4 regions of the Oceanobacillus sp. FSL K6-3682 genome follow, and region 1 is predicted to be linked to each of the others. Evidence: riboswitches for the same ligand, from Rfam matches in the RefSeq annotation. Region 1 holds a riboswitch; each other region holds the start of a gene.

Region 1 (4,218 bases):
CGGATCGTTTCCCCTTCAACAATGGGTACAATTAATTTTATTTCGTTTAGTACAACAGCAATAAGCATGTTTTCCTCTCCTTGTTTAATTAAATGGATTTACTTCCTCTACGAAACTGGCTTCAACGCTTTTCTGTAATGCTTGGTCGATATCCGCTTTGATATCCTCAACATCTTCCAGCCCTATTGATAATCGAATTTGTTCTTCTTCAACTCCTGCTGTGAGCTTTTCTTCAGGTGATAACCTTGCATGTGTTGTACTCGCCGGATGAATTACAAGTGTTTTGGAATCACCAACGTTCGCCACATGAGAAAGTAATTTCACAGAGTTGATAAAGATTTTCGCAGATTCATATCCACCTATTACTCCAAATGTAAAAATAGATCCTGCCCCTTTTGGCAAATAGATTTTCGCAAGTTCATACTGTGAATCCCCTTCTAACGTTGGATAATTCACCCATGCAATGAGATGATGATTCGCTAAATATTCAGCAACCTCCTGAGCATTTTCAACATGCTGTCTCATTCGAACAGATAATGACTGTAATCCCTGAATAAATAACCAGCCATGAAAAGGGGATAACGCCGTCCCAAGGTTATGCCCGAGTTCAAAGCGGGCCTTCGCAATAAACGGACTTGCGCTGGGCAGTTCAACATACGATTGATTATTTAAAGCTCTGTTTGGAGTTGTAAATTCAGGGAAGTTTCCATTACCCCAATCAAAGCTTCCGGCATCAATTATAATTCCGCCAATCGCTGTTCCGTTTCCGCCAATAAATTTCGTGACAGAATGAATGACAATATCTGCTCCGTAATCGATTGGCTTTTGTAAGTATGGCGTAGTGAAAGTGGCATCAACAACTAGTGGAATGCCATGGTCATGAGCAGCCTTGCTAAGTGCTTTTATATCAGCAATCTGTAAGCCCGGATTACCGATTGACTCTGTAAAAACAGCTTTTGTCTTTTCATTTATTGCACCTCTTACTTCCTCAATATCTGTGCCATCTACAAAACGAGCCTTTACTCCAAAGCGTGAAAATGTTTCTGAGAAAAGATTATATGTTCCACCGTATAATGCATTTGTTGTTACAATCTCCTCCCCTGCTTTGGCAAGTGTTAATAAAGCTATTGTGATGGCGGATTGTCCGGAAGAAACAGCAAAGGCATCAACCCCGCCTTCTAAACCGGCTAATCTTTTTTCTAAAACACGATTGGTTGGATTCGCGTTACGAGAATAGATATATCCTTCTTTCTGCATCTGAAAAAGAGAAGCAGCATGATCCGGACTTTCAAACTCATAAGATGTTGTCTGGTAAATCGGCACTGCCCTTGCATGCGTTAATGAATCTGATTCCTGGCCTCCATGCTGTGCAACTGTATTAAAATTCGGTGTATCTTGCTCTTCAAAACTCATTGCTCTTCTCCTTTCTGTTTACACATCCTATAATTCATAATTTTTAAAAATATTTTTATAGTAAGATTTTCATCTGTTTTTTACTAATTGATTTTGTAAAATACTCTACCTGCTTCGTTAATCGCTCCAGCGCATTTGTGTGTACAATAGGATTAGCAGTATTTCTTTTATCAATCTGACTATCAACAAAATACACACCTTTTAAATTCATTCCCTTTAAAGAAGCCAGCAACGGTTTTAATGTATATTCCATCGCCAGTAAGTGAGAGGAGCTCCCTCCTGTCATTAATGGCAAGACCGTCTTATCCTCCAATACATCCTGCGGCAATAAGTCTACTAAAGCCTTTAAAATCCCGGAATAAGAAGATTTATAAACAGGTGTTCCAACGATAACTCCTTTTGCTTCTTTGATAAGAGAAGTTATTCTTTGAATAACAAGACTGTTAAATTCCCCATTAAATAATACGTCCTGGGGTACATCTCTGACAGATATATGTGTTACTGAAAAACCCTTTTCCTCAAGTGTGGATCCGATATACCTTAAAACTGCATTTGAACGGGATACTTCAGAGGGACTTCCTGATAGTACGACAATCTCACTCATCTATTTCATCCTTTCCATTCATTTTTGTATATTCGTATTTAGTATAATTTTAGAAACCTGAACTTCATGGTACTTTTACAGGAACACCCTTAAACAGTTTTATAAAAATAAAAAGGCATCTTTCATCCGATAACATATATTATCAAAATGGAAGATGCCTTTAGTTGTCTAATGGGCATACATAATATTAATTTTTTAAGAATGATTTTTCACTAAGGAAAAACGCTTCTTCTCGGTCGTATCTATTTGCGTAATTTTTCCGTCATGCACGGTAATAACTACTGAACCATATTCCAGTTCTTTCAATGCTTTTAAAATATGGTTCAATTTTACATCATCAATCTTTCCCAAGCCAGCTCCCCCCTATTTAAGAAATGTCATGAAAAATAAATAAATTCATTAAACTTCTGTTTTCCACATTGCGAAATCTCTCAAATCATGAGCTCAAACACACATGCCTTTGGTAGCCCAATCAGCAATTAAAAAAACAAAAATCCCACCTCTAAATAAGAAAAGGGTTGAAACAATATGGTTCACTTACTCTTCTTATCTATCAAGCTAAACACTTGCAGGAATTGGCACAGTACTTGCGTAAGTCTGTTGCCGAGGCTTCTTCGGGCCAGTCCCTCCGCCTCTCTAGATAAGATATTATTCCGAGTGGTTTAATTGTGTTTATTAGTTTACATACTATTTTTGGGAATGTCAATCCTTATTTTTAAACTTTTGAAATTTTTAATGTTATGGCTGCCTGCAGTGCAGCTAAGGAAGTGCACCAATATCTTCCCCACTTTATAGATAGAAAAGTCCTTGCTTAAAGATTAATTTAATTTCCCCTGCATTAAAATAGGCCAATGCTAAGATATTATTCTAAGCATTGACCTATAGTAGACCAGTCTTTCATTATTATTTAATAGATTTAAAATAACTTTTCCAAAAGAGCCTCACCGTAACTTCTTTACTGTCATTTTCCATTAAGTAAAAGCCAAAAGTGCTTTCTAGCTTTTCTCCTTTTTCTCTGCTGCAATCATTAAAAACATCGGCCGGCGCAATTCATGCTTCATTTCAGGTATCTTCTTAAGCATCTCCTCAGAAGGCACGGATTCTTCCACTCGCAAGATCTCAAATCCAGCCTGCGATAAACCATTCATAAATGTAGACACAGTACGATGATACTTTGTCACCGTTTCATTTAAAAAGGACGCTTCCCGTTTCCCTTCTATCTGGTAATTATCCACTGGCCAATGTAAAGGCTCCTTACCCGTTTTATCATAAATCCAGTCCTGTTCTTTTCTTGCGGTAAAAATAGGATGCTCTACAGAAAAGACAAAGCTTCCACCCGGCTTTAAAATCGCATATACCTTTTCACAAACACTATCAAATGATTCGATATAATGAAGCGCGAGTGAACTGATAACAATATCCATAGATTCTTCAAGGAAATCCACATCCTCGATAGCCTGATGCAGATACGTAATACCGGGATCATTGGTCAGTTCTTTTGCATGTGTGAGCATTCGTTCAGATATATCAGTTCCTATTACAGATTCTGCTCCCTGTTCTCTGGCATAGCGGCTGTGCCAGCCAAATCCGCAGCCTAAATCTAAAACATTTTTCCCTTTGAAGTCTGGCAGCATTTCTTTTAATATATGCCACTCTCCGGCTGCTTCCAGCCCTTTCTTAGACCGGTCCATTTCTGAGTATGCTTGAAAAAAATGATTATCATCGTATTTATTTTGTTTCATTGCTTTACTTCCTCTCCAACATATAGTGCTACTCTAAATTCATGTTCAAATAGACCCTTTAAAACATAAAAAAGCATATCTATTGAAAACATGCTTGTTATTGGCAAAACTATGTAGTTCCTGACAGCAACCTTATTCAAATTTAAAATATGATAAGGTATACCGTCAGAATTAATATCTTGAAAAAATCCTTTTGAAGATAATTTAAATCGAATCACTGAAGATGATTATATAGAGGATAAAGAGCAGCTATCACAAATTATAAAATTTTTTCATACCTGCAATGGTCATGATTGGTTCCTTTATAATCATAGCCAAAACCCCTATAAATTTGATTAAGTTTTTTATTGCTTTCCACACAGTCTAAACGAATCCGGCGCATTCCCTGCGTTTTTGTATAAGCTTCCATCCATTCGACAATCGGTTTTCCGAGCCCCCGTCCAATATGATCATGATCTA
Region 2 (4,218 bases), 1.0 Mb from region 1:
TATAGAATAAACTATTAGAAAAATAACTTGTGTTAGGAACGTTTGTTTGGTAACCTTGATATAAGGTTGAAAGTTTTGATTTACGATGAACCAAAATGAAACGATACGCTATAATATCTGTTTAGAAAAGTTATCGTTGCCCAAATATTTATGTTTACTCTAGATTAAGGATTTTATAATATTTAATGGCGGAATATTCGAAATGATAAATATATTTTTACTGAGATAGATGAACAATGGAAGACAGTTGAATTAGCCATAATAAAAAAAGATAAAGTAAACTTATCAAAAAGGAGTGTAAACCTATGAAAAAAGAAATTTTGATTTTTCTGCCAGAGAATTATGCAGATTGGGAGGGATCTTATATTTGCTCCGAATTAAATAACCCGAAAACCGGATATGCTGTAAAAACATTATCCCTTAGCAAGAATCCGGTCAAATCAATGGGCGGATTTACTGTTATTCCAGACTACACAATCAATGAAATACCCGAAAATTTTCATATGCTTATTATGGTTGGAGGTACAACCTGGGCGAAACCGCAAAATGAAGTTGTTAAATCAGTAGTAGATATGTGCGTAGAAAAGAAAATCCCGGTTGCAGCAATATGTGATGCTTGCACATTCCTGGCAGACAAAGGATATTTAGACCATATCAAACATACCGGAAATTCAGCTGCTCATTTAATAAAAGGTGCCCCGGGTTACAAAGGCAAAGAGCATTTCATCGAAAAACAGGCCGTTTCAACAAAGGGATTTATTACCGCTAACGGAACAGCTGCAGTTGAGTTTGCGAGAGAAATTCTAAAATACTTTGAGATTATGGAGCAGGCTGAATTGAAAGAATGGTATCAAATGTTTAAAAAAGGGTTTTATACAAGTTGAGGTTGATCTGAAGGTTTTATTTTCAAAAGCAGGTTTTGGTCGCAACAGAGCAAGTATGTTCATTTTAAATTATTTATTAAAAGTCTTCTTTTCCTTTTTGATAGAAGCCTTTTTAATATAAAATTTCCAGGAGAGGGGATGAAAAAAAACAGCACATATTGTATAATAAAAATATCGTATTTAAGCGGTGAAGGAGCGATTTTGCATGAGTAAAGAAGTAAAAGTGACAAATGAAGCTTTAATGCTAGCTATAAAGGAATTAATACAAAAAGTAGATAATCTGGGTTCAAAAGTCACTTCACTGGAAGGGAAGGTAGATAATCTAGATTCAAGAGTTATTTCGCTGGAAGAAAAGGTTGACAAACTGGATCTAAGGGTCACTTCACTGGAAGAAAAAGTAGATAAACTGGATTCAAGGGTTATTTCATTAGAAGAAAAAGTAGACAGACTGGATTCAAGGGTTACTTCATTAGAAGAAAAGGTAGACAAAGTAGATTCTAAATTAGATGTTTTATCAACAGAATTATTATCTACCAGGGCAGACGTGAATATTTTGAAGAAAGCTAAGTGAACATATTTTCCAAATAAAGTAAATTTATTGTTTGATAGAATAATAAATAAATCATAGATTATTTCAAACCATTAGTGTATCTAATATTAGATAGTGCTGTGGTTTTTTGTTGTAGAACAATTAAAGAGTATTCCTGCATAATAATCCTGTAGTAGAGTAACGAACAACTGTATTGTACTTCATTTATGATACAATTGTAAGTAGCCTCATTTGGAACGATTAAAATATTTTTTTAGAAACTTATATATAGTAAAGGTTTATACAAAGGAAGGCGGTCCTATAAATTTTGAACAAGAAAAAAATAGACTATTCCAACCTTATTGCTAATCTGCTTCTTGCCGGCCTCGTAATTGTTAGTGCAGCAGTTATTGTGGCCATCCCCATTATGATAATATATGGCTTATCAAATATCTTAGCAGGCTGGAATCTTATTGAAATACGATTCTTTGATAATATTTTCATTAATATTCTTTATTTTGGCGGCTTGCTTTTTCTTTCTTATCTTGTAGGAATAATTTTTAATCTGTTATATCAGTTTATTCTTAAATTGGCAAAGATGAAAGAAACGAAGAAGGTAATGTTTCTGAGTTATATGGTGCAGCTGCTATGTAGTGTTATTTTTTATAAAAGCTTTATTGAGCCTCTATTTACGAGAATTAATATATCATGGGAAGGAACAGCCATTTTATTCTTCTGCTTGTATTTGTCTGCTTTTGTTATCAGCGAAGATTATAAAATTTTTTCTGATAAAAAAAGCTGACACTATCTTGATTTTAAATCAATTGCAGCAGGATCCCTATATTTTGGGATTACCCTTGACGAATCCAACGCTTCCATGTAAAGTAATCTGTAATTATTCGTATAATTCCATATATTCTTATCCAGAAAGGTGGAGGGACTGGCCCGTTGAAGCCTTAGCAGCAGACACTAATTTGTACTGTGCTAATTCCAGAAGCATTTTTGCTTGAAGATAAGAAGAGATTTTACTATACCAAACCTCTTCTATTTTCAGAAGGGGTTTTTTAATTGGATTATAGAATGAAGATAGCAGGTAGAGAGGAAGGGGTATTCGATGACAATATCAACAGAAACAAAAAATACACGAGCTCCGTTCAGAGCAGATCATGTAGGGAGCTTTCTCCGTCCCCAGCGTTTAAAGGAAGCTCGCGCGCAAAAAGCAAAAGGAGAAATCAGTCCTGAACAATTGCGGCAGATTGAAGATGAGGAAATTATCAAACTGGTAGAGCAGCAGAAGGAAGCCGGTCTTCAATCAGTGACAGATGGCGAGTTTCGCCGTGCCTGGTGGCATTTTGATTTTCTGGAAGGCTTAGATGGTGTAGAAGGTTACACCGCTGAACAAGGTTTACAGTTTACGGGAGTAGAAACCAAAAAGCGGGGTATTAAAGTAACAGGTAAAATTGGTTTCAGTGACCATTATATGCTTGAGCATTATAAATTTCTTCATGGTATTGCCGGAGATGCTGTTGCCAAATTTGCGATTCCAAGTCCGAATATGCTCTTTTTCCGGGCGGATTTTGAAAAGGGTATTTATGAAAGTGATGAAGCAATTATCGATGACCTGGTTACTGCTTATCAAGGAGCCATTCAGGCATTATATGATGAAGGCTGCCGCTACTTACAGCTGGATGATACTTCCTGGGCAACCTTTTTCTCAGAAAAGGGGAGAAACTCTTTGATTGAAAAAGGAAGAGATCCCGAGAAAACAGCGGAATTATGTGCAAGAGCAATTAATGAATCGATTGCAAACAGACCGGATGATATGCTGGTGACGATGCATATTTGCCGGGGAAATTTTCAGTCTACCTATATGTCAAGCGGCGGTTACGAAGCCATGTCAGAAACCATTTTTGGAGGTCTGCAGGTTGATGGACTTTTCCTGGAATTTGATGATGATCGTTCGGGCGGATTTGAACCGCTGCGTCATGTGAACCGCGATGATTTGTATATTGTGCTTGGGCTTATCACTTCTAAATTCAGTGAACTGGAAGATCCAGAGGCTGTTAAAGCAAGAATAGCAGAAGCTGCGGAATATGTACCGTTGAATCAGCTTTGTTTGAGCCCTCAATGCGGGTTTGCTTCCACAGAAGAAGGGAATTTGCTGACTGAGGCGCAGCAATGGGGAAAAATCCGCCATGTTGTTCAAATAGCAGAAGACGTGTGGAAATAAATTTTACTAGAAAAAGGGGATTTGGAGAGGGATCTTTCCGAGTCTCCTTTTTAATGTCATTCTACATATGTTTATAGCGGCGTTTATTTTAAACAGGGAAAGACATTAATATAATTTTTTGATATATTAGAAATGTACAATAAGAATATTCGGCTATTTTTATTCCTTTTTAAATGGATAATATAACTTAATAAGGTGGTATAAAATGGAGATACGCAGTTTAATAAGCTCTGATTATGATGTCTTGGCTCCAAGGATAAATGATTGGTGGGGCGGCCGTGATATGGCAGGTATGCTGCCTAAGTTATTTTTTAATCACTTTAAAAATACAAGCTTTGTTGCAGAAGAAGGTAGTGAAATTATAGGATTTGTAATCGGGTTCCTGTCCCAGGATGAGTTAGATGAAGCCTATATTCATTTTGTTGGTGTCCATCCGGATTACCGGAAGAAAAATATTGGAAAAGTCCTTTATGAAAAATTCTTCGCCAAGGTTAAAATGGCAAATCGAAGTGTCATCCGCTGCATCACTTCACCAGTAAATAAAACGTCAATTGCCTTTCATCAAAGAATGGGAT
Region 3 (4,218 bases), 1.3 Mb from region 1:
TTTGCGCAGAATCTAACTCAAGCAGCTCAAGATTTTTTGGATTTTCAACAACATCATTTACTGTTGCGTTAACACCTAAACCTTCTTCTAATTTGATAAGTCCAGCTTGTTCAAATAATAATAAAGCACGTCCGCTGTTGGTAGGGTCTCCAGGAAGACCTAATGTTGCACCGTCTGGAATATCTTCAAGCGAATCAACAGATTCAGAATAAACCCCCATCGGGAAAGTTACAGTATCTGCTACTTTAACAATATCTAAGCCTCTTTCTTCAACCATACTGTCCATAAAAGGTTCTGTTTGGAAGCTGCTGATGTCAATATCACCTTCGTCTAAAGAAACATTCGGCATGACATAATCGCTAAACACAACCGTTTTAATCTCTAAATCATCTTCAGCTGCAATTTCAGCTATTTTTTCAACAATTTCTTCATGCGGCCCGGCTGTTACACCGACTGTCAGTACACCATCCTCAAGTAAGTCTGATTCACTGCCGCTTTCGTCATCTCCGCCGCAGGCAGCAAGGAAAACGAGTAATAAAGCTGTAATACTAAGTAAATATTTCTTCATGATAGATCTTCCTACTTTCATTTTTATTTTGAATAGTCTTCAAGTTGTAAGAATGCACTAATAACTTTATCTGCATTGATTTCTTTCTTCATCAAATGAATAGATTCCTCTTCACGGGTAACCTTCTTCGCAATAGCTTCCAACAGCTCCTGATCATCTGTCTGTATGGAGAAGTCTGCCAAGCTTGTTGGAAAGCCCCATGCTTCATAATAATTCAAGAGCATATGAAGCTCTTCAATATCCTGTTCTATGACAAGTTGAGCTAAAATACCGTAGGATACGATTTCCCCATGAAGGGAATCAGCGATTTGCGGTGCTGCTGTTAAACCATTATGAATAGAATGTGCACCGGCAATACGTCCAGCTTTCCCGCCAAAGCCTCCAACCATACCACCTGTTGCAATAATGGCTTCAATAACGCGAATGAGTGCATCTGTCACCTGATTATTTTCACAAGCTTTAATTGCTGCTTTACTGTCAGCAAGCAAAATATCTTTGCAGGAACGGGCTGCGAACTGAGAAATTTGCAGCCAGACTGGAAGTGTACCAGCAGGATAGAAGGCTTCCACTAAAGAACGGGCTTCATAGAATTTTGCCAACGTATCGCCAATCCCTGCTTTTAAATATTTTACAGGAGCTTCTGCGATAATTGCCGGTTCTACTATGACCAATGTATTGGTCTCAGGAAATTCTGTATAATGAGAATGCGCTCCGTCTTCCTGATAAAAGACACTTAACGGGGTCCATGCTGCACAAGTTGCTGCAATGGTTGGGATTAAGATGCTTTTTATTTGTGCATTTATAGCGGATGCTTTCGCTATGTCTAAAGCTGTTCCGCCGCCAATACCAATGACAGCATCAACCTGTTGTTCCTGATAAATCTTTGCAAGTCTGCTGGTTCGTTCGACAGTACAATGCCCATCTGCAAAATGTATATCTTTCTCTTTTATGTTATCTGTAATTGCAGCTGAAAGATATGGTTTTGCCTTTTCCCAGGCAGTTCTGCCGGTAACGACTGCAATTCGTTCCACATGCAGATCATTCAAGTTTTCTGCAAGGTGTTTCAGAGCACCTTCACCAATTTGATAATGGCCTGGTGAGCCCTTTATAGTAGCTATTTGCATGATAAGATGTCCCCTTTTAAAATAACTTTAAATAGAATTCAAAAAGTACGGAGAAATTCACCGTATTATATTTATTGGACTTTTTGAACAACCTCTTTAAATGTTACATAAAAAACCTCTCTATTTGCTCTAGAGAGGTTGAAAAAGTTTATTTACTAAACGTCCTCTCTTATTTTCCAAAGCGCATAATGCGCTTTGCAGGATTTAGCACCTTTTTTAGAACGAATTCTAGAAAGGTTGCCGGGCTTCGTCGGGCCAGTCCCTCCGCCACTCTCAATAAGAGTTCTTATGTAACTGTTGTTATATCTTAATATGAAATATATGAAAAGTCAATGGCTTTAGAAAGAGTGCTAAATATAGATATATAAGCAGAAATAATAAGTTACATCTTTAATATCTATTATTTTCTTCTATTTTGAAAATGTCCCACAATTTCAGAGATTCCTATACATGTCAGAATGACGCCAAAGGTTTGAAATAGTATAAGCGTGCTTTTGAAAGGGTTAAAAACAAGAACAGCTCCTCCAACCATGAGGAGAATACAAAAAATAGTCCAGCCAGTACTTTTTATATTCAAGGCTACAATCAGTTGCATTAGTCCATTGATGATAATCGCTAAACCTAATAAAAACGGTAAAATCGAGAAAAGTGTTGGTGCAAAGTAAATGAAGACAGCAGCCAATACAATTAAAAGAATGCCGCCTGCTAAACCTATATCATAAGTGCCGGTCTGTTGTTTTAATTTGTAGCTTTGATATATTTTAATAACACCTAGTAAAGTTAGATACCCTGCAATCAAATAACCCACAAAATGCAAGAATCCATTTGGATTAATAAAAATAGCTGCACCGATGAATATAAATATAACTGCACGGAGTATCGCATGACGTTGAAAGTTTTCTTTGAAGTCTTTAATCATTTAGTTTGGCCTCCCTTATGTCTTTTTTTTATTCTAATGTAAAAATCATGTTTTTACTATATAAATAGATTTAATATTTACATTTAAACAAAAAAACGTATGTAACCTAAACTGGATTAGTGTTGCTGTTCATAATGAATTTTCTGGCAATGGTAGTGATTTTCGGTACTTTTGAGTGAGAGACTTTGAAAGTTTTCTTTCAAGAAGGATAATTCAATTTTTATAATATAAAATATATAAGAAAGCCCAGACACTGATTTTGCAGCGGCTAGGCTCTCTTATAACTAGATTATATTTTTGTTTATTCATTATCCTCTAACACGATATCCTTCTTTTTTCTCTTCAAATAATACGCACTCATCAGAGCGGCAATTGGAATAACCAGGGCGATTCCGACACCGGAAATAAAGATTGTCAGCAATTCATCATTAAACACTTTCGCATTCATAATATCGCCTACCGAGTAATCCAAATCCTTAAACCAGATTAACAGCCCCATATAGCCTCCGAAAAAGGCAAAGAACAATGTATTTGTACTTGTCCCTAAGATATCTCGGCCGATCCGGATACCCGCTAAAAATAAATCTTTTCTGGAAATCTCCGGATTCTGCTCATAAATTTCACGCATTGGAGAGGTAATGGAAATGGCCGTATCCACAATTGCTCCAATGGTACTCATCAGAATAACTGCTGTAGCAATTTGAACAAAATTAAGACCGATATGCACATTGAACGTGGTTATTTCGCCAGACTCTTCTTCTCCGAGTCCGTAAATCATGGATTGTTCGGTCAGAATAATAATGAAAAAGATTAAGATAACCGTCGTTGCAATCGTCGCTAAAAAAGCAAGCATTGTTTTATTATTTACCTGATTAATGAAGAAGAGGCTGACCGCGCTGATAAAGCCGACCGCGATAAGCGCAATAATAATCGGATTTCCGGACGGGTCATTCATGACGAAAACAGCCATCAGAACAATGAGAAAGTTAATAAAGAGTGCGATAAAGGACCGAACACCCTTCATTCCGCCAACCCAAGCCATTAGTGCAAATAATACGATTGCCAGTAATACGAGTACATTCATAATTTCGCCTGCTTTCTGCGGATGAAGAAAATAGATATATACACAGCAATAGGAATAGTCAGGACAATACCAATTCCGCCAACTAAAGCACGTGCTAATTCAAGAGAAAGGTTCATGGATACAGTAAAACCGAATGGAGCTGCATTTTTAAAATAAATTAACAGCATTGGAATCGATCCGCTGACATAGGCAAAAAATAGAATATTTGTCATTGTACCCATAATATCCTTGCCTATTTCATATCCGGCTTTTTTTAATGTTTCTAGGCTAATATGATTATTTTTCTCATACATTTCAAACATGGAAGCAGACAAGGTAATAGCAACATCCATGACGGCTCCTAATGAGCCAATCAAAAGTCCTGCCATAAAGATAGTTTGCGGATTCCGGGTTAGAAATGCCATCTCTTCATAGCGTAAGCCCTGTTCAGCAGTGAACTGTAGTGCTACATAAGCAATAACCAGAGATACACCTGTACCAATCAGTGTCGTGAGAATAGCTGTATAGGTCTTTTCATTAAAGC
Region 4 (4,218 bases), 2.3 Mb from region 1:
TTCATAGCTTTCTTTATCCTCCCAAGCATTTTTAGGAACAAGAACTTCATCTGGAACACCTGGAATCGATTTTGGAATGGCTAATCCAAAAATTTCATCTATTGTTGTTTCCACGTTATTCAGTTCACCAATTAAAGCTGAATGGACCATTGCCCGGGTATAGGAGAGCTTCATTCTGTTTCCAACCCCGTAAGCACCACCAGTCCAGCCTGTGTTAATAAGAAATACATTGGCATTAAATTTATCAATTTTTTCTCCAAGCATTTCTGCATATACTGACGGATTTAACGGTAAAAATGGAGAACCGAAGCATGCTGAGAATGTTGCAACAGGCTTTGTCACACCACGTTCTGTTCCAGCCAGCTTACTGGTGTATCCACTCAGGAAATGATACATTGCCTGTTCTTTTGTCAGTTTACTGATTGGCGGTAAGGTTCCTGATGCATCCGCTGTCAAGAATATAATGGTATTTGGATGTCCAGCGACACTAGGCTCTAGGCTATTATCAATATTTTCTAATGGGTAAGCAGCACGTGTGTTTTCGGTTAAAGAAGTATCATCATAGTCAGGGACCCGCGTATCTTCATCTAATACTACATTTTCTAAAACAGATCCATAGCGGATAGCATCAAAAATTTGCGGCTCTTTTTCTGCCGATAAATTGATGCATTTTGCATAGCAGCCACCTTCAATATTGAATACGCCATCTTCACTCCAGCCATGTTCGTCATCTCCGATTAATCGTCTGTCAACATCTGCTGAGAGTGTAGTTTTTCCAGTTCCGGATAATCCGAAAAATAAAGCTACATCGCCTTCTTCTCCTACATTGGAGGAGCAATGCATGGACAGGACATCTTGCTCAGGCAGAAGGAAATTAACTACAGAGAAGATTGATTTTTTTATCTCTCCTGCATATTCTGTTCCTCCAATAAGTACAATGCGCTGTTCAAAAGAAATTAAAACAAATGCTTCTGAATTTGTACCGTCTGCTTCAGGATTGGCTTTGAAACCGGGAGCAGAGATTACTGTAAAATCAGCTTCGTGCAATTGCTCCATCTCTTTTTCAATAGGAATAAATAATTGTCTTGCAAATAAATTGTGCCAAGCATATTCATTAATAACTTGAATAGGCAGTTTATACTTTTCATCTGCACCGGCATAGGCCTGGAGATGAAAAATTTCTTCTTTGTTATCTAAATATGCAATCACTTTGTCAAGCAGCTGATTGAAGGTATCCTCATCAATTGGCTGATTGACATTTCCCCAGTCTACTTTATCTGCTGATAAGGCATCTTTTACAATAAATTTATCTTCTGGAGAACGTCCTGTATATTTTCCAGTGGTAGCACGGATAGCACCAGTAGCTGTCAATTTCGCTTCATCACGATTGATAATTTTTTCAATAAGTTGGCCTACAGAATAGTTGCTGTAAATATTTGTTGAAGTGAACTCCTCCAGAATACTTCTCCGCAATATTTTCATAAGACAATTATTCACTCCTTTTAATGGTATAGAATTCATTTTATCCTTAAAATATGTTTATTAGTATAACACATTAAATATAATAGTCCATACTACTTTATGAAAAAATATTTTTTATGCTACATAGGGTAATTGGGTTGACAGGAGAGGCTTGTTTCGTTAATCTAATTATTGAACGGATACTCTTATTCAGAGATGGTGGAGGGACAGACCCGATGAAGCCCAGCAACCTCACATAATGTGAAAGGTGCTAACCTGATGCAAGGATCATTCCTTGAACAATAAGAGCGAAAGGCCAATATGTTTCCCTTTCCTCATGTATTTTGAAGGAGAGGTTTTTTTGTTTTTAGGAGACTTTTTAAATATATTAAAAGTTTGCATAAAAAATGAAACCACATTGGGTGGAATGATAGATTTACATTGAAACAGAGTTCCGTAACATACAAGGAAAAGGGGAGTTAGCCTTATGGCTGCAAATCGTCGTTTATTTACTTCTGAGTCAGTTACTGAAGGGCATCCGGATAAGATGTCTGACCAAATTTCTGATGCTATTCTGGATGAGATTCTTTCGAAGGATCCAAATGCGAGAGTAGCGTGTGAAACAACTGTTACAACTGGAATTGTTTTAGTTGCCGGAGAGATTTCTACAAGTACGTATGTAGATATTCCTGCAATTGTACGTGAAACAGTAAAGAATATTGGATACACCCGAGCAAAATATGGTTTTGATTCTGAAACTTGTGCAGTGTTAACTGCTATTGATGAGCAGTCTCCTGATATTGCTGGAGGTGTGGATATAGCGTTAGAAGCAAGGCAGGGACAGGAAATTGAAGAGGAAATTGAAGCAATAGGAGCTGGAGACCAGGGCTTGATGTTTGGATTTGCCTGCAATGAAACAGAAGAGCTTATGCCTCTGCCAATCTCTTTGGCTCATCGTTTATCCAGAAGATTAGCAGATGTCCGTAAAGAGAAAATTGTGGATTACCTGCGTCCTGATGGAAAGACTCAGGTAACGGTGGAGTATGATGAAAATGATCAGCCGTTACGTGTAGATACTATTGTTGTTTCTACACAGCATCATCCAGATATAACAAATGAACAAATAGAAGCGGATATTATTAAACATGTTGTAGAAGCTGTTGTACCAGGTGAATTACTGGATGATAAGACAAAATACTTCATTAATCCGACTGGCCGTTTTGTATTAGGCGGACCACAAGGGGATGTCGGCTTAACAGGAAGAAAAATCATTGTTGACACATATGGAGGCTATGCAAGACATGGCGGTGGAGCCTTTAGCGGGAAAGATGCAACGAAAGTGGACCGTTCTGCTGCTTATGCTGCACGCTATGTTGCTAAAAATATCGTTGCTGCAGGTCTGGCTGATTCCTGTGAAGTTCAATTAGCCTATGCTATTGGTGTAGCACAGCCGGTCTCTATTTCGATTAATACATTTGGCACAGGGCTCGTCAGTGAAGAAAAATTAGTGGAAGCAGTGCGCGAGTTATTCGATTTGCGTCCAGCAGGTATTATCCGTATGCTGGATTTGAGAAGACCAATCTTTAAAAATACCGCTGCTTATGGTCATTTTGGCCGCACAGATATTACATTCCCGTGGGAAAAAACAGATAAAGTGGAAGAATTAAAAGCTTTAACTGCTAAATAAAAAAAATGTCAGGTATCTGAGGATGCCTGACATTTTTTACATGCAATCAAGATGGTAGTGATGCTATTTATCCATCCCCATTGATGTTTCTCTTAAATAATACTGTCCTTTTTCCACGTAGGATTTGCGGATACGTTCCATTTCTTCATAATCCTTATCCGTTAATTCACGGACTACCTTAGCAGGCCTGCCCATTGCTAAGGTTCTAGGAGGTATTTTCTTCCCTGGAGGCACCAGACTCCCGGCACCGACAAATGCATGCTCTCCAATTTCTGCACCATCCAAAATAATGGAACCCATACCGATAAGTGCATGATGGCGTATAGTTGCTGAATGCAAGGTCACCTGATGACCTACTGTTACATCATGTTCAAGTATTAACGGCATATTTGGACTTTGATGCAGCATAGAAAGATCCTGTATATTTGTCCGTTTACCAATTTTTGTAGGGGCGACATCTCCCCGGATAACAGTATGAAACCAAATACTTGCTTCTTCTTCAATTGTTACATCACCATTAATCACAGCATTTTTTGCAATGAATGCAGCAGGATCAATAGATGGAGAGATTCCTTTATAAGATTCAATCATCTGTATTCCTCCAATTAATTTATAATGATTAAAGTATATCAGAGGAAATATTTTCTGGAAAGAAGTCTGAAAAACAGATGATTTTCAGCTGTTTATGGAAAGGGTAATCATTTATATTTACACCATTTTAAAACGATTTTTTAAGTTATAGGCATATATTCTAAACCGCTTATTTCTTATGAATAATAAGTTTGAATGTATATTTATTTCTGTATAACCTCTACAGATACGAATATTTTTATGGTAGAATAAATAAGCTGGTTACATAACGATAGTGATAAATAAATAGATAAATGCTATCTTGGTTTATTCCATTCGTAATCTTGGAGATGGGGAAACCGGCAGTTGTTTCAGTTATTACTGGGACAAGTAATTGTATAAATCGGTCTAATCTATCAATGATTAAAATATTATTCAAACAGGCGAACATTTAAAGTAAAAGTATTTCTTTGAAAATGAACTTTTGGCCTGTCAGAGAG

Evidence for each region. A riboswitch is a leader RNA that binds a small molecule or an ion and turns the genes downstream of it on or off. The one in region 1 is predicted to bind S-adenosylmethionine.
Region 2: it holds a riboswitch for S-adenosylmethionine, as region 1 does, so the genes downstream of both, MHH51_RS09030 (5-methyltetrahydropteroyltriglutamate--homocysteine S-methyltransferase) here and MHH51_RS03875 (YezD family protein) in region 1, are expected to answer to the same signal.
Region 3: it holds a riboswitch for S-adenosylmethionine, as region 1 does, so the genes downstream of both, MHH51_RS21065 (iron-containing alcohol dehydrogenase family protein) here and MHH51_RS03875 (YezD family protein) in region 1, are expected to answer to the same signal.
Region 4: it holds a riboswitch for S-adenosylmethionine, as region 1 does, so the genes downstream of both, metK (methionine adenosyltransferase) here and MHH51_RS03875 (YezD family protein) in region 1, are expected to answer to the same signal.

Annotation. Positions count from the first base shown of each region.
Region 1 is NZ_CP150263.1:751,315-755,532, reverse strand. It holds gene MHH51_RS03890 (hypothetical protein) at 1-68, opposite strand, end outside; gene MHH51_RS03885 (O-acetylhomoserine aminocarboxypropyltransferase/cysteine synthase family protein) at 85-1,413, opposite strand; gene ssuE (NADPH-dependent FMN reductase) at 1,469-2,017, opposite strand; gene MHH51_RS03875 (YezD family protein) at 2,213-2,368, opposite strand; SAM riboswitch class I at 2,561-2,664, opposite strand; gene MHH51_RS03870 (class I SAM-dependent methyltransferase) at 3,013-3,759, opposite strand; gene MHH51_RS03865 (GNAT family N-acetyltransferase) at 4,019-4,218, opposite strand, start outside.
Region 2 is NZ_CP150263.1:1,781,772-1,785,989, forward strand. It holds gene MHH51_RS09015 (type 1 glutamine amidotransferase family protein) at 306-884, shown strand; gene MHH51_RS09020 (hypothetical protein) at 1,090-1,455, shown strand; gene MHH51_RS09025 (hypothetical protein) at 1,742-2,215, shown strand; SAM riboswitch class I at 2,330-2,432, shown strand; gene MHH51_RS09030 (5-methyltetrahydropteroyltriglutamate--homocysteine S-methyltransferase) at 2,528-3,643, shown strand; gene MHH51_RS09035 (GNAT family N-acetyltransferase) at 3,849-4,218, shown strand, end outside.
Region 3 is NZ_CP150263.1:4,341,132-4,345,349, reverse strand. It holds gene MHH51_RS21070 (MetQ/NlpA family ABC transporter substrate-binding protein) at 1-568, opposite strand, end outside; gene MHH51_RS21065 (iron-containing alcohol dehydrogenase family protein) at 592-1,692, opposite strand; SAM riboswitch class I at 1,859-1,975, opposite strand; gene MHH51_RS21060 (DUF308 domain-containing protein) at 2,093-2,611, opposite strand; gene MHH51_RS21055 (YibE/F family protein) at 2,913-3,695, opposite strand; gene MHH51_RS21050 (YibE/F family protein) at 3,692-4,218, opposite strand, start outside.
Region 4 is NZ_CP150263.1:3,269,207-3,273,424, reverse strand. It holds gene pckA (phosphoenolpyruvate carboxykinase (ATP)) at 1-1,482, opposite strand, end outside; SAM riboswitch class I at 1,665-1,770, shown strand; gene metK (methionine adenosyltransferase) at 1,949-3,148, shown strand; gene MHH51_RS16250 (gamma carbonic anhydrase family protein) at 3,212-3,739, opposite strand.